Regions from separate parts of the Streptomyces sp. NPDC052773 genome, predicted to be linked through region 2. Evidence: riboswitches for the same ligand, from Rfam matches in the RefSeq annotation. Region 2 holds a riboswitch; the other holds the start of a gene.
The links. A riboswitch is a leader RNA that binds a small molecule or an ion and turns the genes downstream of it on or off. The one in region 2 is predicted to bind S-adenosylmethionine.
Positions count from the first base shown of each region.

Region 1 (8,098 bases), on a different contig from region 2:
TCTCGCGGGAAGGCGCCGGCCGGCGAGCGCGTGGCCGACTGGGCCGACGGCCGGCTGGGGATCTACTCCCTGGCCAAGGCCAACATGCGCAAGATCTTCCCGGACCACTGGTCCTTCATGCTCGGCGAGGTCTGCCTCTACAGCTTCCTCATCATCATCCTCACGGGTGTGTACCTGACCCTGTTCTTCCACCCGTCGATGAACGAGGTGGAGTACCACGGCAGCTACATCCCGATGCAGGGCCAGCTGATGAGCGAGGCCTACAAGTCGACGCTGGACATCAGCTTCGACGTCCGCGGCGGTCTGCTGATCCGGCAGATCCACCACTGGGCGGCCATCGTCTTCCTCGCCGGCATGTTCGTGCACATGATGCGCGTCTTCTTCACCGGCGCGTTCCGCAAGCCGCGTGAGATCAACTGGCTGTTCGGCTTCCTGCTGTTCGTCCTCGGCATGTTCACCGGTTTCACCGGCTACTCGCTCCCGGACGACCTGCTCTCCGGCACCGGTGTCCGCTTCACGCAGGGCGCGATCCTGTCCACGCCGATCGTCGGCACGTACATCTCGATGTTCCTGTTCGGCGGGGAGTTCCCGGGCGACGACATGGTCGCGCGGTTCTACTCGATCCACATCCTGCTGCTGCCGGGCATCATGCTCGGCCTCGTGGTGGCCCACCTGATCCTGGTCTTCTACCACAAGCACACGCAGTTCGCGGGCCCCGGCAAGACCAACAACAACGTCGTCGGCATGCCGCTGCTGCCGGTCTACATGGCCAAGGCCGGAGGCTTCTTCTTCCTGGTCTTCGGTGTCATCGCGGTCCTCGCCGGCATCGCGACGGTCAACCCGATCTGGGCCATGGGCCCGTACCGCCCGGACATGGTGTCCACCGGCGCCCAGCCCGACTGGTACATGGGCTTCGCCGAGGGCCTGGTCCGCGCCATGCCCGGCTGGGAGATCAACTTCTGGGGTCACACGCTGGTCCTCGGCGTGTTCATCCCGCTGGTGCTCTTCGGTCTCTTCCTGGCGGCGATCGCGGTCTACCCGTTCATCGAGTCCTGGGTCACCGGCGACAAGCGCGAGCACCACATCCTGGACCGCCCGCGCAACGCCCCGACCCGCACCGCGCTCGGTGTCGCCTGGATCACCGCGTACATGATCATGCTGATCGGTGGTGGCAACGACATCGTCGCCACGCACTTCCACCTGTCGATCAACGCGGTCACCTGGTTCGTCCGCATCGGCTTCTTCGTCGGTCCGGTCATCGCGTTCGTCGTCACCAAGCGGATCTGCCTCGGCCTGCAGCGCCGGGACAAGGACAAGGTGCTGCACGGTCGGGAGACCGGCACCATCAAGCGTCTGCCGCACGGTGAGTACATCGAGGTCCACGAGCCGCTCAGCCAGGGCGCGCTCTACAGCCTCACGGCGCACGAGCAGTACCAGCCGGCCGAGATCGGCCCGACGGTCGACGAGAACGGCGTCGAGCGCAAGGTGAAGGGCTCCGAGAAGCTGCGCGCCAAGCTGAGCAAGGCGTACTTCGGCGAGGACTCCCAGATCCCGAAGCCCACCGTCGAGGAGTACAAGGAGATCACGAGCGGCCACGGCCACCACTGATCGCTGCGTTCGCCACGCCACGGTCGAAGGGCCCCCGTCCGGTGTTCGGACGGGGGCCCTTCGCCGTGCCCGGGCTGGATAGGCTGGGATCACACCGTGTGGTGTGCCATGTGTCCTACGACGATCAGGAGCGGCTGATGAGCGCTGTGACCCCCGCTGGAGGCGACACCGCGGCGGGCCGTTCCTGGCCCGTGGTGCTGAACGGTCTGCTGGAGGGCCGGGACCAGAGCGCCGAGGACACCGCCTGGGCGATGGACCGCATCATGCGCGGGGAGGCGACCGACGCCCAGATCGCCGGGTTCGTGGTGGCGCTGCGGGCCAAGGGCGAGACGGTCGAGGAGATCACCGGCCTGGTCCGCGCGATGTACGCGCACGCCAAGGTGATCCAGGTGCCCGGCGAGACCGTCGACATCGTCGGCACCGGCGGCGACGGCGCGAAGACCGTGAACATCTCCACGATGTCCTCCATCGTCGTGGCCGGCACCGGCGCGAAGGTGGTCAAGCATGGCAACCGCGCCGCGTCCTCGGCGTCCGGCGCCTCCGATGTGCTGGAGAAGCTGGGCGTCAATCTGGAGCTGACGCCGCAGCGGGTGGCCGAGGTCGCCGAGGAGGCCGGTATCACCTTCTGCTTCGCGGTGAAGTTCCACCCGGCGCTGCGCCACGTGGCGGCGGCCCGCGGTCAGCTCGGGATCCGCACGACGTTCAACGTCCTGGGCCCGCTGACCAACCCGGCCCGGGTGAAGGCCCAGGCGGTCGGCGTGGCCGACCCGCGGATGGCGCCGATCGTCGCCGGGGTGCTCGCCGAGCGCGGCAACTCCGCGCTGGTGTTCCGCGGCGACGACGGGCTCGACGAGCTGACGACCACCGCCACCTCCCGGGTGTGGATCGTGCGCGACGGCAAGGTCACCGAGGAGGCCTTCGACCCGCGCGACGTCGGCCTGGAGCTGGTCCCGGTGGAGGCGCTGCGCGGCGCGGACGCCTCCTACAACGCCGAGGTGGCCCGCCGTCTGCTGGACGGCGAGCGGGGCCCGGTCCGCGACGCGGTGCTGCTGAACTCGGCGGCGGCGCTGGTCGCCCTGCACCCGGGCGACGCCCCGCTGACCGAGCAGCTCCGCGCCGGGATGGCGAAGGCGGCCGAGTCCATCGACTCGGGCGCGGCCCGGCGGACCCTGGAGCGCTGGGTGGCCGCCAGCAACGCGTGACGCCGGCGTAGGTCGTCACGCAGGGCAAGGTCGTCCCGCGATCCGGACACGGGTTGCGGGGCGACGATCATTTCGTCTACGTTCCTGTATCAGGTCATGAGTGACAGTCATGAGGCCCCGGCCGACTGTCCGGCAACCCTCCGTCCGTGGCGGGGTGCCCCGGGTGAAGACCAGGTCGTACGGCAGCAAGGCCTACGGCAAGCGCGGACCCCTCGCGAACCCAGGGGTCCTGGTCGTTCGAGGGAGTCTTCCGTGAGCAAGCGAATGCGTTAGGGCCGCCGAGCCCCGCCTCCGCACACCCTTCTTCTCTTCTTTCCTCCTCAGTCTCACGGGAGTTCCGCCATGTCCGTCTCCACCGCTGCCGCCGACCAGTCCGTTTGTGCCCCGCTGCCCGTTCTGGGCAGGGATGTCACCGTCCCGCTCGTCACCGGTGGCGAGGTCACCTACGCCGCGCTCGACTACGCCGCCAGCGCACCGGCCCTCCAGCGGGTGTGGGACGACGTCGCCGCGTACGCCCCGTACTACGGCAGCGTGCACCGCGGCGCCGGCTATCTGTCCCAGCTGTCCACGGACCTGTTCGAGAACTCCCGCAGGACCGTCGCCGAGTTCCTCGACTGCCGCGACGGCGACCAGGTCGTCTTCACCCGGTCCACCACCGACTCGCTCAACCTGCTCGCCGCCGCGCTGCCCGCCGGCTGCCGGGTCTTCGTCTTCGAAACCGAGCACCACGCCTCCCTGCTGCCCTGGACGAACGCCCAGGTCACCTACCTGGACGCGCCGCGCACCCCAGCCGAGGCGGTGGCGACCCTGGAGCGCGCCCTCGCCGACCGCGATCCCTACGGCCCGGCCCTGGTCTGCGTCACCGGCGCCTCCAACGTCACCGGTGAGCTGTGGCCCGTCCGGGAGCTGGCCGCCGCGGCGCACGCGCACGGCGCCCGGATCGTGCTGGACGCCGCCCAGCTCGCGCCCCACCACCCCGTCTCCGTACGGGAGTTGGACGTGGACTGGGTCGCCTTCTCCGGGCACAAGCTGTACGCCCCGTTCGGCTCGGGTGTCCTCGCGGGCCGCTCCGACTGGCTGCGCGAGGCCGAGCCCTATCTCGCGGGCGGCGGCGCGAGCCGCAAGGTGACCCGGCGCGAGGACGGCGGCGTGGACGTGGAGTGGCACGAGAGCGCCGCCCGGCACGAGGCGGGCTCCCCGAACGTGATCGGCGCCTACGCCATCGCCTCCGCCTGCAAGGCCCTCACCGAGGCCGGGTTCGACACCCTGGTCGCCCGCGAGCGCCACCTCATCGGGAAGGTCCGCGCCGGGCTCGCCGAGGTGCCGGAGGTGCGTGTGCTGTCCCTCTTCGGGGACGACGCCCCGCGCGTGGGCGTGATCTCCTTCGTCGTCGACGGCTGGAACAGCTCCCACTTCGCCGCCGCGCTCTCCGCCGAGTACGGCATCGGGGTGCGCGACGGCCTGTTCTGCGCCCACCCGCTGGTGCGCACCCTGCTCGGCAGCGACCCGCAGACGCAGGGCGAGTGCGGCGCGCCCGAGGCGGCGCCCGGGGAGAAGTCCCTGAACGCGATCCGCGTCAGCTTCGGCGCGGGCACCCCGGACGAGCACGTGGAGCGGTTCCTGCGCGCGGTCAAGGAGCTGGTGCGGGACGGCGCGCGGTGGAACTACCGCACGGAGGACGGGCGTTGCGTGCCGGACACCTCCGCGTGAGCCGGTAGCCGGGCGCCCAGCAGGATCATCCGCAGGGCGCGCTCGGCGGCGTCCGCGAGGAGGTCGCTCGCCCGCACCAGTGCCTCCGCGAGGGCCATCGGGGCGGGCAGGATCCCGCTGAACGCGTCCACGCCCGGCACCTCGTGCGCCCCCTCGCCGAGCGTGCCGGCCAGGGCGAGCACCGGACGGCCGTACCGCTTCGCGCGGCGGGCCACCTCCGCCGGGACCTTGCCGCGCGGGGTCTGGTGGTCGAGGGCGCCCTCCGCGGTGACGACCAGGTCGGCGCGGGCGAGGCGGGCGTCGAGGTCGAGATGGCCGAGGAGGACGTCGAAGCGGGGCAGCAGCCGGGCACCGAGCGCGGCGAGCCCCGCGCCCAGGCCGCCGGAGGCGCCGGTGCCGGGGCCGGTGCGCAGATCGGTGCCCGTCACCCCGAGGTCGCGGGTGAGGACGTACGCCCAGTTCTCCAGACCGGCCGACAGGTGCTCGACCTGCGCGGGCGTCGCCCCCTTCTGCGGTCCGAAGACCCGGGCCACGCCCCGCTCGCCGCACAGCACGTTGTACGGGTTGCAGGCCACCAGGAGTTCCGTCGCGCGCAGCCGCGGGTCGAGGCCGGACGGGTCGACGCGGTGCAGGCGGATCAACTCCCGGCCGCCGGGCGGCAGTTCGAAGCCGTCCGCGTCCAGCAGCCGGGCCCCGAGCGCCTGGAGCGCGCCCGCGCCGCCGTCGGAGGTGCCGGAGTCGCCGCAGCCGACCAGGATCCGCCTGACGCCCGTGTCGAGCGCGGCGCGGATCAGCTCGCCGACGCCGCGGGTGGTGGTGGCGCCCGGGTCGCGCAGGGAGTGCGGGACGAGGGACAGCCCGGCCACCGCCGCCATCTCCACCACCGCGGTGTCCCCGGCGCCGCCGAGCAGCGCGAAGTGGGTGCCGAGCCGGTCGCCGACCGGGCCGGTGGCGGGCAGCGCGACCAACCGTCCCCCGGTCGCGGCGGCCAGCGCGACGGCCGTGCCCTCCCCGCCGTCGACCAGCGGGATCCGGTCGATCTCGGCGTCCGGCAGCACCCGGCGGACCCCGTCCGCGATGGCGTCGGCGGCGGCCTGGGCGGACAGCGACTCCTTGAACCCGCTGGGGGCTACGACGACTCGGCTCAGCATGGCAGGTCTCCTAGGGGGGCGTGGGAACGCCGAGCAACGGCCATACCGCCACGGCGAAGACGAGGACGATCACGGCGGTCAGCGGGGCCAGCACGGCGGACAGGCGCAGCAGGTCGCGCGGGGTGTAGGTGGGAACGCCGGGGACCTCGGCGAAGAGGGCGACCGGCTTGGCGGAGGCGGGCAGGGTGTGGCAGAACCCCGCCGCGGCGGTGGAGGCGAGCGCGGCGGCGACCGGGTCGACCCCGGCGCCCACGGCGGCGGCCACCACCAGCGGGACGAGGACGGAGGAGCGCGCGGAGCGGGACTGGAGGACGAGGTGGGCCGCCGTGCTGACCGCGATCACCACGGCCAGGAAGAGCACCGGGCCCACCCCCGACGGCAGCCCCGAGACCAGCCACTTCGCGGCGCCGGAGTCGGCGAGCGCCACGCCCATCGCCATGGTCGCGGCCATGAAGAGCAGCAGCGACCAGGGGACCGTCTTCAGCGCGTCCTTCAGCCGTACGGTGCCCAGGGCGGGGGAGGCGGCGACGACCGCGCCGATCAGCGCGACGACCGCGGGCGGCACCCGGTGCAGCGGCTCGCTGCACCACAGCAGCACGACGGTGGCGAGCAGCAGCGCGCAGCGGGTCTCCTCCGGCGTCCAGGGGCCGGTGACCGGGGTGTCGGTGTGCCGCTGGATGTCCTCCGGGGTGATGTGCACCGGGTCGCGGCGGTCGGCGCGGCGGGTGGTGGTGAGCAGGACGGTCTCGGCGGCCAGATGGGAGGAGACCACCGCCGGCGGCAGCCCCAGCAGCAGCCACTCCACGAAGCCGATCCGCTGCCCGGTGGTCTCCCACAGCACCGACACGGTGATCAGATGCGCGCCCGCGCCGATCAGGGTCGCCACCGCCGACAGAAGGATCACGGTCGGGAAGAGCAGCGCCAGCATCACGACCAGTCGTTTCCGGTCGGCCAGGGTCTTGGCCAGCGCCAGGAACACCGGCAGGGCGAGCGCGGCCCGGCCGGAGGTGGCCGGCACCGCGAACGCCGTGACGATCAGTGCGGCCGTGGTGAGGTGCACCAGCTGCCGTACCGTGCGCGCGCCGCCGACCAGGAACGCCGCCGCCCGGCCCGCGAGCCCGGTGCGGGTGACCGCCGCGGCCAGCACGAAGGCGCAGATCAGCAGCCAGACGGTGGAGTCGCCGAGGGTGCCGAAGAGGGTGTCGCTGCTGATCACCCCGGTCGCCGTGAGGGCGAGTCCGGCGCCCAGCGCGATGTACGTGTCGTCGATCGGGGTGCCGATCCAGGCGCAGGTCGCCAGCGCGAAGACGGCGAGGGTGAGGCGCGCGTCCCCGCCGAGCCCGGGGAAGGTGCCGGGCACCGCGAGCAGCGCGCACAGGGAGAGCGCCGCGCACAGTGCCGCGGTGAGACGGGGAGTCAGGGTCACGTCATCGAGGGTCCCGGCGGGCGGTGAGCCGTCGATGAGCCGTGGATGAAGGAGACTTCACGCCGCTCCCGGGGGGCGTCTCACGCGGCGGGCAGCCGGTACCCCATCCCGCGGACCGTCTCCACGCGCTCCGCGCCGAGCTTCTTGCGCAGCGCCCGCACGTACACGTCCACGATGTTGGAGCCGGGGTCGAAGTCGTAGCCCCACACGTGGGAGAGGATCTGCTCGCGGGAGAGCACCTGGCCGGGGTGGCGCAGGAACAGCTCCAGCAGCACGAACTCACGGGCCGTCAGGTCCACCGTGCGCTCCCCGGAGCGGGCGCGGCGGGTGCGCAGGTCCAGGCTGAGCGGGCCCGACTTCAGCACGGTCACCTCCGGCGCCCGGGCCGCCGTACGCAGCCGCAGCCGCACCCGCGCGAGGAGTTCCTCGAAGCGGAACGGCTTGGTCATCCAGTCGTCCGCGCCGCCCTCCAGGCCGGCCACCGTGTCGCGGACGGAGTCCCGCGCGGTGAGCACGATCACCGGGACCGTCACCCGGGCCTCGCGCAGCTCGCGCAGCACGGTGAAGCCGTCCCGGCCGGGCAGGCCGATGTCCAGCACGACCAGGTCGAAGCCGCCGGTGAGGGCGTAGTCGTAGGCGGTGTCGCCGTCGCCGACGACGGTGGTGGTGAAGCCGTTGGCGCGCAGGCCCTTCTCGACGAAGGAGGCGATGCGCTCCTCGTCCTCCACGATGAGGATGCGGTTCACGGTCGGGTCTCTCCCAGGGTGAGTACGAAGGTGGCGCCGCCGCCCTCGGTGGGGTGCAGCCGGACCCGGCCGCCGTGGCCCTCCGCGATCGCCTTCACGATCGACAGGCCGAGACCGGCGCCCGAGCCGCGCGCCCCGCGCCGGGTGGTGCCGCGCCGGAACCGTTCGAAGATCAGCTCGGTGTCCTCGGGCCGCACGCCGGGCCCGGAGTCGGCGACGTACAGCTCGATCCGCTCGCCGTCGGCGCGGGAGCCG
Region 1 covers NZ_JBITZX010000020.1:12,865-20,962, forward strand. The annotation lists gene ACIG0D_RS32000 (cytochrome bc complex cytochrome b subunit) at 1-1,608, shown strand, start outside; gene trpD (anthranilate phosphoribosyltransferase) at 1,746-2,810, shown strand; SAM riboswitch class IV at 2,903-3,020, shown strand; gene ACIG0D_RS32010 (aminotransferase class V-fold PLP-dependent enzyme) at 3,153-4,520, shown strand; gene ACIG0D_RS32015 (glycerate kinase) at 4,475-5,671, opposite strand; gene ACIG0D_RS32020 (SLC13 family permease) at 5,682-7,097, opposite strand; gene ACIG0D_RS32025 (response regulator transcription factor) at 7,178-7,843, opposite strand; gene ACIG0D_RS32030 (ATP-binding protein) at 7,840-8,098, opposite strand, start outside.
Region 1: linked by a shared signal. The riboswitch ahead of ACIG0D_RS32010 (aminotransferase class V-fold PLP-dependent enzyme) and the one ahead of thrC (threonine synthase) in region 2 are both predicted to bind S-adenosylmethionine.

Region 2 (8,098 bases):
CGAAGGGTGCTGGGCCGCGCGGGCGCGGCGTAGACCGCCGCGGGGCGCCGACGTGGCTGTGGGCAGTCATGCCGCCGGGGCGGCACGACTGCCCACAGCGGAAAGCCGCCTCAGCTCAGCGTCCGCACCGCCGCCGCGTCGTACGGCGCCAGCTCGTCGAAGCGGCCCTCCAGCACCTTCTGAGCCCACAGCGGGTCCTGGAGCAGCGCACGCCCCACCGCGACCAGATCGAACTCGTCGCGCTCCAGCCGGTCGAGGAGGTTGTCGATGCTGCCGACAGGCGACCCCTCACCGGCGAACGCACGGATGAAGTCACCGTCGAGCCCCACCGACCCCACGGTGATGGCCGGCTTGCCGGTGAGCTTCTTCGTCCAGCCGGCCAGATTGAGGTCGGAGCCCTCGAACTCGGGCAGCCAGTAGCGGCGCGTCGACGCGTGGAAGGCGTCGACACCCGCCGCGGCGAGCGGAGTGAGGATCGCCTCCAGCTCCTCCGGCGTCTTGGCGAGCCGCGCGTCGTACGCCTCCTGCTTCCACTGGGAGAAGCGGAAGATCACGGGAAAGTCGGCGGAGACGGTCTCGCGCACCGCCGCCACGATCTCGGCCGCGAACCGGGTGCGGGCCACCGGGTCGCCGCCGTAGGCGTCGGTGCGGCGGTTGGTGCCCGCCCACAGGAACTGGTCGATGAGGTAACCGTGCGCGCCGTGCAGCTCGACCCCGTCGAAGCCGATGCGCTCGGCCGCCGCGGCGGCCTCGGCGAAGGCGCCGACGACTTCGTCGATGTCCCGCTGGGTCATCGCCTCGCCGGTGCCCTCGGTGCCGTCCGGCCGCACCCCGGAGGGGCCGACGGCGGGCGCCTCGGGGAACGGCGGCCGGCCGGCCTTGCGGACCATGCCGATGTGCCACAGCTGCGGCACGATCCTCCCGCCCGCCGCGTGGACCTCCTCGGCGACCTTCGCCCACCCGGCCAGCTGCTCCTCACCGTGGAACCGGGGCACCCGGTCGCTCTCCCCGGCCGAGGCGTGACCGACGTAGGTTCCCTCGGTGACGATCAGGCCCACACCCGCGGCGGCCCGGCGGGCGTAGTAGGAGGCGACGTCCGCGCCGGGGACGCCGCCCGGGGAGAACTGGCGGGTCATCGGCGCCATCGCGATCCGGTTGCGGACGGTCAGGCCGTTGATCGAGACGGGGCGGGCGAGGATCTGCGCGGCACGGGCGGCCGGGGTGTCGGCGGTGACGGTCACCTGAGGGCTCCTTGGGTACCAAGTGGTATGTGCGTGTGCAACGATCCTTAACCGGCCCGCCCGGTTCCGGATTCCGCCCCGCTCCTGTGACCCCGGACACGCCCGAGGGCGGCACCCCCAGCGGGAACTGGGGATACCGCCCTCGGCAAAAGGACCGGATCGATCGGGGACCGATCAGAAGTCCATGTCACCGCCCGGCATGCCGCCGCCGGCCGGCGCGGCGGCCTTCTCCGGCTTGTCGGCGATGACGGCCTCGGTGGTGAGGAACAGCGCGGCGATGGAGGCGGCGTTCTGCAGCGCGGAACGGGTCACCTTCGCCGGGTCGATGATGCCCTCGGCGACCAGGTCTACGTACTCGCCGGTCGCGGCGTTCAGACCGTGACCCGGGGTCAGGTTGCGCACCTTCTCCACCACGACGCCGCCCTCGAGGCCGGCGTTGACGGCGATCTGCTTCAGCGGGGCCTCGAGCGCGAGCTTCACGGCCTGGGCGCCGGTCGCCTCGTCGCCCTCCAGGTCCAGCTTCTCGAAGACCGAGGAGGCCTGGATGAGGGCCACGCCACCACCGGCGACGATGCCCTCCTCGACGGCCGCCTTCGCGTTGCGGACGGCGTCCTCGATGCGGTGCTTGCGCTCCTTGAGCTCCACCTCGGTGGCGGCACCGGCCTTGATGACGGCCACGCCGCCGGCCAGCTTCGCCAGACGCTCCTGGAGCTTCTCGCGGTCGTAGTCCGAGTCGCTGTTCTCGATCTCGGCGCGGATCTGGTTCACGCGGCCCGCGACCTGGTCGGCGGAGCCGGCGCCGTCGACGATGGTGGTCTCGTCCTTGGTGATGACGACCTTGCGGGCGCGGCCCAGGAGGTCCAGGGTCGCGTTCTCCAGCTTGAGGCCGACCTCCTCGGAGATGACCTCGCCGCCCGTGAGGATGGCGATGTCGCCGAGCATGGCCTTGCGGCGGTCGCCGAAGCCCGGGGCCTTGACGGCGACGGACTTGAAGGTGCCGCGGATCTTGTTGACGACCAGGGTCGACAGGGCCTCGCCCTCGACGTCCTCGGCGATGATCAGCAGCGGCTTGCCCGACTGCATGACCTTCTCGAGGAGCGGGAGCAGGTCCTTGACGTTGGAGATCTTGGAGTTGGCGATGAGGATGTACGGGTCCTCGAGGACTGCCTCCATGCGCTCCATGTCGGTGGCGAAGTACGCCGAGATGTAGCCCTTGTCGAAGCGCATACCCTCGGTGAGCTCCAGCTCCAGACCGAAGGTCTGGGACTCCTCGACGGTGATGACGCCTTCCTTGCCGACCTTGTCCATGGCCTCGGCGATCAGCTCGCCGATCTGGGTGTCGGCGGCGGAGATGGAGGCCGTGGAGGCGATCTGCTCCTTGGTCTCGACCTCCTTGGCCTGGTCGAGCAGCGCGCCGGAGACGGCCTCGACGGCCTTCTCGATACCGCGCTTCAGGGCCATCGGGTTGGCACCGGCGGCGACGTTGCGCAGACCCTCGCGGACCAGCGCCTGGGCGAGGACCGTAGCCGTGGTCGTACCGTCACCGGCGACGTCGTCCGTCTTCTTGGCGACTTCCTTGACCAGCTCGGCGCCGATCTTCTCGTACGGGTCCTCGAGCTCGATCTCCTTGGCGATGGAGACACCGTCGTTGGTGATCGTGGGGGCGCCCCACTTCTTCTCGAGGACGACGTTGCGGCCCTTGGGGCCGAGGGTCACCTTGACGGCGTCCGCGAGCTGGTTCATGCCGCGCTCGAGGCCGCGCCGCGCCTCCTCGTCGAACGCGATGATCTTGGCCATGTGAAGTGGTCCCTCCAGGACTGGGGGTGATTCCTTCGGACCGCGCCCGCGCCCGCGACGGACGGCCTGCCTGCCGTGTGGTTCCTTGCCCCACCCGGCCCGCGGCCTCACCGACCCGGTCCTTCGTTGTCACTCTCACCTTCAGAGTGCTAACGCCAATGATTAGCACTCGGCCCCATCGAGTGCAAGCGGCTCTCGGGGGTCGGAAGCCACTCAGCGGTGGGCGAACAGGGGAACCGCGGTGAGGCGTCCGTGCGCCCCCGCGCCTCCCCGCGCACGCCGAAGGGCTCGCACCGGCGTGCGGTGCGAGCCCTTCGCAACATAAATGTTCAGGCGGTGACGCGAACCATGTCGGCCTGCGGGCCCTTCTGACCCTGCGAGATCTCGAACTCGACCCGCTGGCCCTCTTCCAGGGTGCGGTACCCGTCCATCTGGATCGCGCTGTAGTGGACGAAGACGTCCGCACCACCGTCGACCGCGATGAAGCCGTACCCCTTCTCCGCGTTGAACCACTTGACGGTGCCCTGAGCCATGCCTAACTCCCCTATTACTGGCCCTTGCACAGATCCACACTTCGCGGATCCGGGTCAGACCTCACCCCCCAGTCATCGGGGGCGTGCGCCGGAACGCGTCGACCGCGGCTGAATGTATCTGTCCAACTGCCGTCTGCAACAGGTCAATCGGACGAGAAATCCGGGCACCGGTGATCGGTAATTTACGAAGAATTCACCCGGATTCCGGGCAAGTCGGGCCCGGCATAAGGAACGAAAGGCGCGAAAGGGCCGCTGATTTTGGCTGCATCTCGACGCAGCTTCATCTCGGAAAGTGGAGCGGGTTCCCCAACTCTACCGCGCTCAATCACATGGAATTGCCCCCTCCGCATCTCTCACGGAGGGGGCAATTCGATGAACGGTGTGTGACAGCGGCGAACTCGCCGGCGGCTGGCGGTAGCCGCCGGCGGCCGTCAGCCGCCGGCGACCGCCGGGATGATCGAGACGCCCGCGCCGTCCGGCGTGGCCGTCTCCAGGCCCTGCTCGAAGCGGACGTCGTCGTCGTTCACGTACACGTTGACGAACCGGCGCAGCTTGCCCTGGTCGTCCAGCACGCGGGCGGCGATGCCGGTGTGGTTCTTCTCCAGGTCGGCGATGACCTCGGCGAGGGTGGCCCCCTCGGCGGTGACCTCGGCCTGCCCGCCGGTGTAGGTGCGCAGGATGGTGGGGATGCGAACGGTCACGCTCATGCGAGGCCAGCCTCTCGGAAGGATTCCAGGTTCGGGCGGATGGTGGCGGTGAGGCCGGTGCCGGCCACCGCGTCCAGGGTCTTCAGGCCGTCGCCGGTGTTCAGGACGACGGTGGTCTTCGTGGGGTCGAGGACGCCGTTCTCGATCAGCTTGCGGGTCACGCCGACCGTCACGCCGCCCGCCGTCTCCGCGAAGATGCCCTCGGTGCGGGCCAGCAGCTTGATCGCGTCGACGACCTGCTCGTCGTTCACGTCCTCCACGGCGCCGCCCGTGCGCCGGGCGATGTCCAGGACGTACGGCCCGTCCGCCGGGTTGCCGATGGCCAGCGACTTGGCGATGGTGTCCGGCTTCTGCGGGCGGACGACGTCGTGCCCCGCCTTGAACGCGGCCGACACCGGCGAGCAGCCCTCGGCCTGCGCACCGAAGATCTTGTACGGCTTGTCCTCGACGAGCCCCAGCTTGATCAGCTCCTGGAGACCCTTGTCGATCTTCGTGAGCTGGGAGCCGGAGGCGATGGGCACCACGATCTGGTCCGGCAGCTTCCACCCGAGCTGCTCGCAGATCTCGTACGCCAGGGTCTTGGACCCCTCCGCGTAGTACGGCCGCAGGTTGACGTTGACGAAGCCCCAGCCCTCGCCCGCCGGGTCGCCGATCAGCTCGGAGCAGAAGCGGTTCACGTCGTCGTAGTTGCCCTCGATGCCGACGAGCTCGCCGCCGTAGACCGCGGCCATGACGACCTTGCCCTGCTCCAGGTCGTGCGGGATGAACACGCAGGAGCGGAAGCCGGCGCGGGCCGCCGCGGCGCCCACGGCACCGGCGAGGTTGCCGGTGGAGGAGCAGGAGAGGGTGGTGAAGCCGAAGGCGCGCGCGGCCTCCAGGGCCTGGGCGACCACACGGTCCTTGAAGGAGTGGGTCGGGTTGCCGGAGTCGTCCTTGACGAAGAGCTTGCCGGGCTCGACACCCAGCTCGCGCGCCAGGTTGTCGGCCTGGACGAGCTTGGTCCAGCCCGGGTTCAGGTTCGGCTTGTCGGCCACGTCGGCCGGGACGGGGAGCAGCGGCGCGTACCGCCAGATGTTCGCGGGGCCCGCCTCGATGCGCTTGCGCAGGTTCTCGGCGTCGTACGCGGAGAAGTCGTAAGCGATCTCCAGCGGGCCGAAACACTCCTCGCAGGCGAAGACCGGGCCGAGCGGGACGCGGTGGCCGCATTCCCGGCAGGACAGCGCAGCGGCGGGGCCGAGGTCTACCGTGGAAGCGTCCGCCGAAGCGGCGGCAGCGGAATCAGTGGTGCTTGCAACAGTCTGCACAGCCATGTGAGGCGAGGCCCTTTCTCCTCATCTTCCTCACGACGCACTTCGCCGTGAGACGGATTTGGCACCTTCCCTAGCCGGGGAGCCTCGCGGAATGATCAACGACGATCTACGAGACCGGCTGGAGGGTTGCCGGGGCTTCATCGGGCCGTGTCCCTCTGCCCCTCTGGATGAGCTGTATGTGGTTGTTAACGGCGGTCGACCCCGGACATGCGATGGTCATCCGCGTTGCCCACGACTGTAACCGAAGGCCAGGACAGTTGAGATAGTCGTCCGAACCGCGAGATGGATCACAGAGGAATCCCGACAGTGAGGAGCCGCCGACCGTGCTGGAAGAAGTCGAGCGCTGGCTGAGCACCCGCTCCTGGTCCGTGGCCGATCGCCCGCTCCACAAGATCCTGGCCGCCAAACGCGCCACGGGCCAGACGGTCAGCGTCGTGCTGCCCGCGCTCAACGAGGAGGAGACGGTCGGCGACATCGTCGCCGTCATCCGCCACGACCTGATGCGGCAGGTGCCGCTGGTCGACGAGATCGTCGTGGTCGACTCGGGCTCCACCGACCGCACCTCCGAGGTGGCCGCCGCCGCGGGCGCCCGGGTGGTTCACCGCGACGAGATCCTGCCGCGTCTTCCGGCCGTCCCCGGAAAGGGTGAGGTGCTGTGGCGGTCCCTGCTCGTGACGAGCGGTGACATCGTCTGCTTCGTCGACGCGGACCTGCGGGACTTCTCGTCCGACTTCGTCTCCGGGATCGTCGGCCCGCTGCTGACCGACCCGGACGTGGACCTGGTCAAGGCGATGTACGACCGCCCCCTCGGCGGCGCGGCCGGTCAGGGCGGCCGGGTCACCGAACTGATGGCCCGCCCGCTGCTGAACATGCACTGGCCGCAGCTGGCCGGTTTCGTGCAGCCGCTCGGCGGCGAGTACGCGGCCCGCCGCTCGCTGCTGGAACAGCTCCCGTTCCCCGTCGGGTACGGCGTGGAGCTGGGCATGCTGGTCGACGCGCTGCACCTGGTCGGCCTGGACGCGCTCGCCCAGGTCGACGTCGGGGTGCGCAAGCACCGGCACCAGGACGGGCAGGCGCTCGGGCGGATGGCCGCCGCGATCTACCGCACGGCCCAGCTGCGGCTGGCCCGCGGGCATCTGGTCCGGCCGTCGCTGACCCAGTTCGAGCGGGTGGAGGGCGGTTTCGAGCCGCGGACGTACTCCGTGGACACGGAGGAGCGTCCGCCGATGGTGGAGATCGCGGAGTACGCGGCCCGCAAGGTGGCGTAACACGCCGGACCGCCTGTATACGGCCGAACCGTACGTTTGAGCGGTTGGGGGGCGGGCTAGGTTGAGGACCATGGCTTCGACGTCAGGTGCTGCACAGGTACTGGTGGCCTCCAACCGGGGTCCCGTCTCCTACCGGATCGGTGACGACGGCTCGCTGCACGCCAAGCGGGGCGGCGGCGGGCTGGTGTCGGGTCTGTCGGCGATCGGACCGGAGGCGGGCGCGCTGTGGGTGTGCTCCGCGCTCGGCGACGGCGACCGGGAGGCGGTGCGCCGCGGGATCGGCGAGGACGGCGTGCGGATGCTGGACATCCCGGCCGAGGTGCACGCGGACGCCTACAACGGCATCGCGAACTCGGTGCTGTGGTTCGTCCACCACATGCTGTACCAGACGCCGCTGGAGCCGGCCTTCGACGCCGGGTTCCGCCGCCAGTGGGCGTCCTTCGAGACGTACAACCGCGCCTTCGCCGAGGCGCTGGCGGCCGAGGCGGCCGAGGGCGCGGCGGTGCTGGTGCAGGACTACCACCTGGTGCTGGTCCCCGGCATGCTCCGCGAGCTGCGCCCCGACCTGCGCATCGGCCACTTCTCGCACACTCCCTGGGCGCCCCCGGAGTACTTCCGGATGCTCCCGGACGACATCGCCCGGGCCGTGCTGCGCGGCATGCTCGGCGCGGACCGGCTCGGGTTCCTCACCCGGCGCTGGGCGGACGCGTTCACCGCCTGCTGCGAGGCGTTCACGGGCGGGCTCGGCGACACCCGCATCGGGGTGCACGGGCTCGGCGCGGACGCGGACTTCCTGCGCCGGCGCGCGCACGAGGCGGACGTCGAGGAACGGATCACCGCGCTGCGCGCCGAGATCGGTGAGGGCCGCAGGACGATCGTCCGGGTCGACCGCACCGAACTCTCCAAGAACATCGTCCGCGGCCTGCTCGCCTACCGGCAGCTCCTCGCCGACCGCCCCGAGTGGCGCGAGCGCGTCGTCCACGTCGCCTTCGCCTACCCCTCCCGCCAGGACCTCGCCGTCTACCGCGACTACACCGCCGAGGTGCAGCGGCTGGCGGGCGAGATCAACGACGAGTACGGCACGCCGGGCTGGACCCCGGTCGTCCTGCACGTCAAGGACGACTTCGCCCGCTCCCTGGCCGCCTACCGCCTCGCCGACGTGGCCCTGGTCAACCCCATCCGGGACGGCATGAACCTGGTCGCCAAGGAGGTGCCGGTGATCTCGGACCAGGGCTGCGCACT
Region 2 covers NZ_JBITZX010000003.1:169,911-178,008, reverse strand. The annotation lists gene ACIG0D_RS08750 (translation initiation factor 2) at 1-33, shown strand, start outside; gene ACIG0D_RS08745 (NADH:flavin oxidoreductase) at 111-1,241, opposite strand; gene groL (chaperonin GroEL) at 1,416-3,038, opposite strand; gene ACIG0D_RS08735 (cold-shock protein) at 3,368-3,571, opposite strand; gene ACIG0D_RS08730 (MoaD/ThiS family protein) at 4,003-4,278, opposite strand; gene thrC (threonine synthase) at 4,275-5,588, opposite strand; SAM riboswitch class I at 5,607-5,762, opposite strand; gene ACIG0D_RS08720 (glucosyl-3-phosphoglycerate synthase) at 5,912-6,856, shown strand; gene ACIG0D_RS08715 (trehalose-6-phosphate synthase) at 6,927-8,098, shown strand, end outside.